Regions from separate parts of the Thermopolyspora flexuosa genome, predicted to be linked through region 1. Evidence: predicted binding sites of a transcription regulator. Region 1 holds the regulator's gene; the other holds the start of a gene.
What was found. Region 1 encodes LexA, which represses DNA repair genes until DNA is damaged. Its sites were predicted from a motif close to TCGAACANNTGTTCGA; they were not measured.

Region 1 (3,798 bases):
TGCTTGATCTCGGCCTCGAAGTCCTCGAGCGTCTCGAAGCCGCGGTAGACCGACGCGAATCTGAGGTACGCCACCTCGTCCAGCTCGCGCAGCGGGCCCAGGATCGCGAGCCCCACCTCGTGCGAAGGGATCTCGGCGACGCCGGTCGCGCGGATCGCCTCCTCCACCTGTTGACCGAGCCGGGCGAGCGAGTCCTCGCTCACCGGCCGCCCCTGGCAGGCCCGCCGTACGCCGGCGATCACCTTGTCCCGGGAGAACGGCTCGGTCACCCCGCTGCGCTTGCTCACCATGAGCAGCACGGTCTCCTGGGTGGTGAACCTGCGCCCGCAGGAGGGGCAGCTCCGCCGCCGGCGGATCGCCGCGCCGTCCTCGGTGGAACGGCTGTCGATGACCCTGGTGTCCGGGTGACGGCAGAATGGGCAGTGCATCGCGCCGTTCCCCCTTACTCCAAGGACCGCCCGACTCCACGGGTAGGCTCACGCACGCCCTGCGGAAATACCACAGAGCACCAAAGAAACCACAAGTTGTTGTGAAGTACAGCGGTGTAACTACTACATCTTGTGGCTCAACCCTAGGAGTGCCCAACCGCTAGCGCAAGTCGGCGAGAGCGTCCGACCGCGAAGAGACTGCTCAACGGCCGGTGTGGCAGGGGTTCCCGGCGTGTCGCACGATGCCGCAGGGATGGCGGTGAGAAGACGTGCCCGCGATGCCTCGGGCACCTTACGGGACGGACCGGGGCATGCCGCACCGCCCTTCGGAGGCGCGGCCGGAACGGCCCGTACCCGCCGGTCGGCACGGGTCCCGGCGGCCGATCACCGGACGGCGAGGAGAACCGGTGTAGAGTGTCGGACGCTCACGGGCGCGGGCGTCGGGCGCACGTCCGCTTCCGGTGTCGCCGCCGCGCCGGAGCCGTGTCGCCGTTGCCGGCCCGCCGCGCGGTTCACCGGCCCGGTACGGCGAGCCGTGGCGCGTGCGGGTCCGCCACGGCGGCGACCCCGCCACAGGCCGGGACGGCGATCGCCGCGACCCGGGTACCCAGCCACAATGCGCCGAGGAGCAGCGCCAGCACCGTGGTGACCAGCACGACCCTGCCTCGCCGGGTGAGCCGCATCGGAGGCGTACGCGGCCGCTCGCCGCGCCGCGGGCCGCGCCCTCGCGGCCGCATCGCCCGGCCGCCCGCCGCGAGCCGTACCGGACGGCGCGGCGCGGTCCTCCGCACCGGCCCGCCGGGCATCCGCCCGCCCGTGGCCCGGTGACGCCTTCCGGGCGTCGCGCCCACGGCCGCCGCCTCACCGGCGGCCTCGGGGCGCACGCCGCGCCGTACCCGGGCGCGCGGATCGGGGCGCCGCGCGGGCGACGCCGCGACGGTCCGTGCCGCACGGGGTGCCGCGCCACGGGCCGGGGCCGGCCCGTGCTCACGTGCCGCCGTGACGGGCACGCCCGCGGCCCAGGAGGCGCGCGGGCCGAGGGTCCGGGCTCCGCCGGTCGGCGAGGCCCCGCGGGCGGCTCTGCGTCGCCTGGCGGCGGAGATCGGGATGACCGGGGCGAGGTGCTCGCCGCGCGGGAGGCCGCCGCGAGCGGCCGGATCGCCGGGCGGCTCGGAGCCCCCGCCCGAGGCTCCGCCGGAGGACCCGTCCGCGGACGTCGGCACGTCGATCCGCATCGCCGCCTCCCTCGAGAATCGCGAAAAAACGGATCAGTAAGATCGCGAATCGAACACCATATCGATCGAACTCCCGTACGATGTTGTACACCACGCGACCGTCGATTTCGAGACACTATCGAACAATTGTTTGATGATGATCTTGAATAGAGGTACGGTCGCGATGTGCGACAGGAAGAACACGGATCGGAAGACCGGCTCGTGACCGGGTTCGACGGGCCGCGCCGCGAGGAGGATTCATGAGCGAAAAGGAAGAGGCGGGCACCCCCGTCGATTTGGCGGTACGCCGGCGCGACGCCCTCGGGCTCACGCCCCGGCAGCGCAGAATTCTCGAGGTGATCCGGGAGTCGGTGCAGCGGCGCGGTTACCCGCCGTCGATGCGGGAGATCGGCGAGGCGGTCCAGCTCACCAGCACCTCCAGCGTGTCGCACCAGCTCACCGCGCTGCAGCGCAAGGGGTACCTGCGCCGGGACCCGCACCGCCCGCGGGCGCTGGAGGTCCGCCTGCCGGGTGAGCCGGCGCTGTGGGTCGATCCGGACGCGGGTTCCGAGGAGCAGCAGGGCGTGAACCGCCCGGCCGCCGCCTACGTGCCGCTCGTCGGCCGCATCGCCGCCGGTGGCCCGATCCTCGCCGAGGAGCGGGTCGAGGACGTCTTCGCGCTGCCCAAGCAGCTCGTCGGCGAGGGCACGCTCTTCCTGCTCCAGGTCACCGGTGACTCCATGATCGACGCGGCGATCATGGACGGCGACTGGGTGGTGGTGCGCCAGCAGCCCGTCGCGGAGAACGGCGACATCGTCGCGGCCATGATCGACGGCGAGGCGACGGTCAAGACGTTCAAGCGCAAGGACGGCCACGTCTGGCTCGTGCCGCAGAACCCCGCCTACGACCCGATCCCCGGCGACGAGGCGACCCTGCTCGGCCGCGTGGTGGCCGTGCTGCGCAAGCTCTGAGCCCGACGACCGGCCGGCCAGGCCCCGGCCGGATCATCGCCGCCCGGACGGCCAGGTGACCGTGCCGGGCCACACGCGTGCGGGCGGCGGGTCCCCCGCCGCCCCCGTGAAAAACGCCGTACGGCCCGCGACGGACGCGCTCGCGGGCCGTACGTTCGTCAGGTCCGTCAGGGAACGATGTTCACCAGCTTGGGCGCGCGGACGATCACCTTGCGCGGCTCACCGGACAGGTAGGCCTGCACCTTCTGGGAGGCGAGCGCCAGGGCCTGCAGCTCGGACTCGGAGATGTCCGGGGAGACCTCCAGGCGGTCGCGCACCTTGCCCGCGACCTGCACGACGCAGGTGACCGACTCGACCACGAGCAGCGCCGGGTCGGCCTCCGGCCAGGGCACGCGGGTGATCGTCGGCCCGTGGCCCAGCCGCTCCCAGCCCTCCTCGGCGACGTACGGCGCGACCAGGGAGAGCATGATCGCCAGCGCCTCGGCGGCCTCGCGCACCGCCGGGTCGGCCGCGCCCGGCCCGCTGTCGATCGCCTTGCGGATCGCGGAGGTGAGCTCCATCATCCGCGCCACGGCGACGTTGAACCGGTAGGACTCGACGAGCCGGGTGACCTCGTCGATCGTCCGGTGGGTGATCCGGCGCAGCTCCAGGTCGCCGTTCTCGAACGAGATGCCGGGCTCGCTCGCGGCACCGGCCTCGGTCATCACCCGCAGCGCGCGGGCGAGGTACTTCTGCGACGCGCCCGGCGAGACGTCGGCCCAGTCGATGTCGTCCTCCGGCGGGCCGGCGAAGACCATGGTGAGCCGCACCGCGTCGACGCCGTACTTGTCGATCTGCTCACCGAGGTCGACGCCGTTGCCGAGCGACTTCGACATCGCCTTGCCCTGGTTGATCACCTGGCCCTGGTTGAGCAGCCGGGTGAACGGCTCGGTGAAGTCGACCAGGCCCATGTCGTACAGGACCTTGGTGAAGAACCGGGAGTACAGCAGGTGCAGCACGGCGTGCTCGACGCCGCCGACGTACTGGTCGACCGGCAGCCACTTGCGCACCCGCTCGACGTCGAACGGTCCCTCCTCGTGGTGCGGCGAGATGTACCGCAGGAAGTACCAGGAGGAGTCGACGAAGGTGTCCATCGTGTCGGTGTCCCGCTTGGCGGGGTTGCCGCACTTGGGACAGTCGACGTTC
Region 2 (3,798 bases), 2.3 Mb from region 1:
CACCCGGTCCCACACGATGCGGGGGCGCAGCTCGGCGAACTCCTCGCTCGGGTACCGCCCGGCGAGCATGTCGAGCGTCGCCTCCAGCGCGGACCGCGGCAGCGTCGCGTACGGCGCGGCCCGCCGTACCACCGTCTCCAGCTCGTCGACGGTCCACTCGTCCATCGCGCACATCGCGACGATCTGCTGGGCGAGCACGTCGAGCGGGTTGCGCGGGTAGCGCAGCTCCTCGATCTCGCCGCGCCGCATGCGCTCGGCGACCACCGCGGTCTGCACCAGGTCGCCGCGGTACTTGGGGAAGATGACGCCCTTGGACACCGCGCCCACCCGGTGCCCGGCGCGGCCGATGCGCTGCAGGCCGCTCGCCACGCTCGGCGGCGCCTCCACGCACGCGACCAGGTCGACCGCGCCCATGTCGATGCCGAGCTCGAGGCTGGAGGTGGCGACCACCGCGGGCAGCCGCCCGGACTTCAGCTCCTCCTCGATGTGCGCCCGCTCCTGTTTCGACACCGAGCCGTGGTGCGCCCGCGCCACCTCACCGGCCGGTCCGGCGGGCAGGCCGCGGCCGGCTCCGGCCTGCGCCATCATCTCGGCCGGGGCGAGGCGGGCCGGCGGCGTACCCGGGGGCGGGGCGGTGTTCCCCGCGCCGTCGCCGCCCGCGCCGCCGCCCGCAGCCGGGGCGGTCCCGGGCGTGCCGGGGCCTCCGGCCGCGGAGCCGTTCGCGGCGCCGTTGTGGCCGGTGCGGCGTTCGAAGGCCAGCTCGTTGAGCCGGGTGCACAGCCGCTCGGCGAGACGGCGCGAGTTGGCGAAGACGATCGTCGACCGGTGCGCGGCGATCAGGTCGAGCAGGCGCTCCTCCACGTGCGGCCAGATGCCGCGTCCCCGCTCGGCGGGCGGCGCGCCGTACTCCGCCTCCGGCCCGCCCCGGTCCGGAGGCGGCGGCTCGGCCATGTCCTCCACCGGGACGACCACCTCGATCTCCAGCCGCTTCTCGTGGGGCGGCTGGACGACCACCGCCGGGCGCACGCCACCGAGGAACGTGGCGACCTCGCCGACCGGGCGCACGGTGGCGGACAGGCCGATGCGCTGGGCGGGCCGCTCCAGCAGCACGTCCAGCCGCTCCAGGGTGAGCGCGAGATGGGCGCCCCGCTTGGTCCCGGCGACCGCGTGCACCTCGTCCACGATCACCGTCTCCACGCCCCGCAGCGCCTCCCTCGCCCGGCTGGTGAGGATCAGGTAGAGCGACTCGGGCGTGGTGATGAGGATGTCGGCGGGCTTGGCGGCGAACCGGCGGCGGTCCTCGGCGGGGGTGTCACCGGAGCGCACCGCCACCGAGATGTCCGGAACCGGCAGGCCGAGCCGGCGCGCCGTCTGCCGCAGCCCCGCGAGCGGGGCCCGGAGGTTGCGCTCCACGTCCACGGCGAGCGCCTTCAGCGGCGACACGTACACCACGCGGCAGCGCCGCATGGGGTCGGTGACGCCGGGCGAGGTGGCGAGCCGGTCGAGCGACCACAGGAAGGCGGCGAGGGTCTTGCCCGAACCGGTGGGGGCCACCACGAGGGTGTTCTCCCCACGCGCGATCGAGGCCCACGCCCCGGCCTGCGCCGCCGTCGGCTGTGCGAACGCATCGGCGAACCACTGCCGGGTCACCGCGCTGAAGTGGTCGAGCGCCATGCGTCCATCCTGCCCCCCGCCACCGACGTTTCCGGTCGGCCGGAAGCCGCTCGCCGCGGGCCGGGACTAGCCTCCCTTGCGTTCCCGCCGCTCTCGGCGGGCCTGCTGCACGGCCTGCAGTTGCCGGGAACGCAGCAGTCGGCGCTTGGCGCGGTGGGCGCGCCGCTGGGCGCGGGTGAGCCTCTTCATAGGGCCTCCAATCCGTGAGCCGTGCGGCCCACTGATGGAAGCGTCTCATACTGGAGGCGTGCGCTTAACAGACTTCTGGGATCGCATGCACCGGCAGTTCGGCGAGACGTACGCCGAGTCCTGGGCGCGGGACTTCGTCATCGCCGAGCTGGGGCACCGTACCGTGGTGCAGGCCCTCGCCGACGGGGAGTCGGCGAAGGACGTCTGGCGTGCGGTCTGCGCGACCGTCGACGTCGACCCCAAGCTGCGCTGAACGCCACGCCGGTGTGAGCCGGCGCCTCCGGCCCGGTACGGCGCGGCGGCGGTGCCGTGGCGCGGCCGGGCGGCGGCGCCCGTGAGGGCCGGGTGCGGGAGCCGGCCGCGGGCGGGACGGCGCCGGGGACGGGATCCGCCGGTACGGCGCCGACCTGCGCGTTCGATTCGTCCCGGTATCTGCGTGCGAAGCCACGCGGAGGGCCGATTGGCCGCGCGATCGAACAGCAGTTCGGCTATGCTGAGGTGGCCGCCGCCGGTAAAGGTGCCACCACGCGGAAGGCGAGTGTCGCCGGGAAATTGTCGGCGGCACCCCATAGCTTGCTGGTGACCGACAGGACCCACAACCCTCACAGGGGGCATCCATGGCAGCCAACGACCGCGAGAAGGCCCTGGAAACGGCGCTCGCCCAGATCGAGCGCCAGTTCGGCAAGGGCTCCGTCATGCGTCTCGGCGACGAGGCGCGTGCCCCTGTCGAGGTGATCCCGACCGGGTCGATCGCGCTGGACATCGCGCTCGGCATCGGCGGCCTGCCCCGCGGGCGGATCGTGGAGATCTTCGGTCCGGAGTCGTCCGGTAAGACCACGGTCGCCCTGCACGCGGTGGCGAACGCGCAGAAGGCGGGCGGCATCGCCGCCTTCATCGACGCCGAGCACGCCCTCGACCCGGAGTACGCCAAGAAGCTCGGCGTGGACACCGACGCGCTCCTCGTCGCGCAGCCGGACACCGGTGAGCAGGCTCTCGAGATCGCCGACATGCTGATCCGCTCCGGTGCGATCGACGTGGTCGTCATCGACTCGGTGGCGGCCCTCGTGCCGAAGGCGGAGATCGAGGGCGAGATGGGCGACAGCCACGTCGGCCTCCAGGCCCGGCTGATGTCCCAGGCCCTGCGCAAGCTGACCGGCGCCATCAGCCAGACCCGTACCACCGCGATCTTCATCAACCAGCTGCGCGAGAAGGTCGGCGTGATGTTCGGCAGCCCGGAGACCACCACCGGTGGTAAGGCGCTGAAGTTCTACGCCTCGGTTCGCCTCGACATCCGCCGCATCGAGACCCTGAAGGACGGCACCGAGCCGGTCGGCAGCCGGACCCGGGTGAAGGTCGTCAAGAACAAGATGGCCCCGCCGTTCCGGCAGTGCGACTTCGACATCCTCTACGGCGTCGGCATCTCCCGCGAGGGCGGGATCATCGACATGGGCGTGGAGCACGGCTTCATCCGCAAGTCCGGCGCCTGGTACACGTACGAGGGCGAGCAGCTCGGGCAGGGCAAGGAGAACGCCCGCAACTTCCTGAAGAACAACCCGGACATCGCGAACGAGATCGAGAAGAAGATCAAGGAGAAGCTGGGGGTCGGGCCGCGCATCGACGCCCCCGCCCAGCCTCCGGCCGGTGCCCCCGCGGCCGGCCCGGGCGCGGCGCCCGCGGCGTCCGCCGGCCGTACCGCCGGGACCACCGGCCGTGCCGCGGCCGCCGCGTCCGCCCGGGCCGCCAAGGCCGCGGCGGCGCCCCGGCCGGGTGACGTCTGATCGACGGGACCATGCCGCCGTCCGGTTCACCCGGCCCGCGACGCCGCACCCGCGGGCGCGGGGGCGGGGGATGGCCGCCCGACGGGCCGGCCGAGGGCACCCTGGCGAGCCAGGGGCCCGACGCCGACCCGGAGGCGGTCGCGCGGGCCATCTGCCT

Region 2: recA (recombinase RecA) is a predicted target of LexA. The motif match lies at 2,336-2,351, and genes of this name have one in related genera.

What each region holds. Positions count from the first base shown of each region.
Region 1 is NZ_VFPQ01000001.1:1,371,357-1,375,154, reverse strand. It holds gene nrdR (transcriptional regulator NrdR) at 1-428, opposite strand, end outside; gene FHX40_RS24985 (hypothetical protein) at 941-1,084, opposite strand; gene lexA (transcriptional repressor LexA) at 1,903-2,613, shown strand; gene leuS (leucine--tRNA ligase) at 2,781-3,798, opposite strand, start outside.
Region 2 is NZ_VFPQ01000001.1:3,663,177-3,666,974, reverse strand. It holds gene FHX40_RS15520 (Lhr family helicase) at 1-1,674, opposite strand, end outside; gene FHX40_RS26080 (hypothetical protein) at 1,741-1,863, opposite strand; gene FHX40_RS15515 (DUF3046 domain-containing protein) at 1,922-2,116, shown strand; gene recA (recombinase RecA) at 2,481-3,641, shown strand; gene FHX40_RS15505 (regulatory protein RecX) at 3,653-3,798, shown strand, end outside.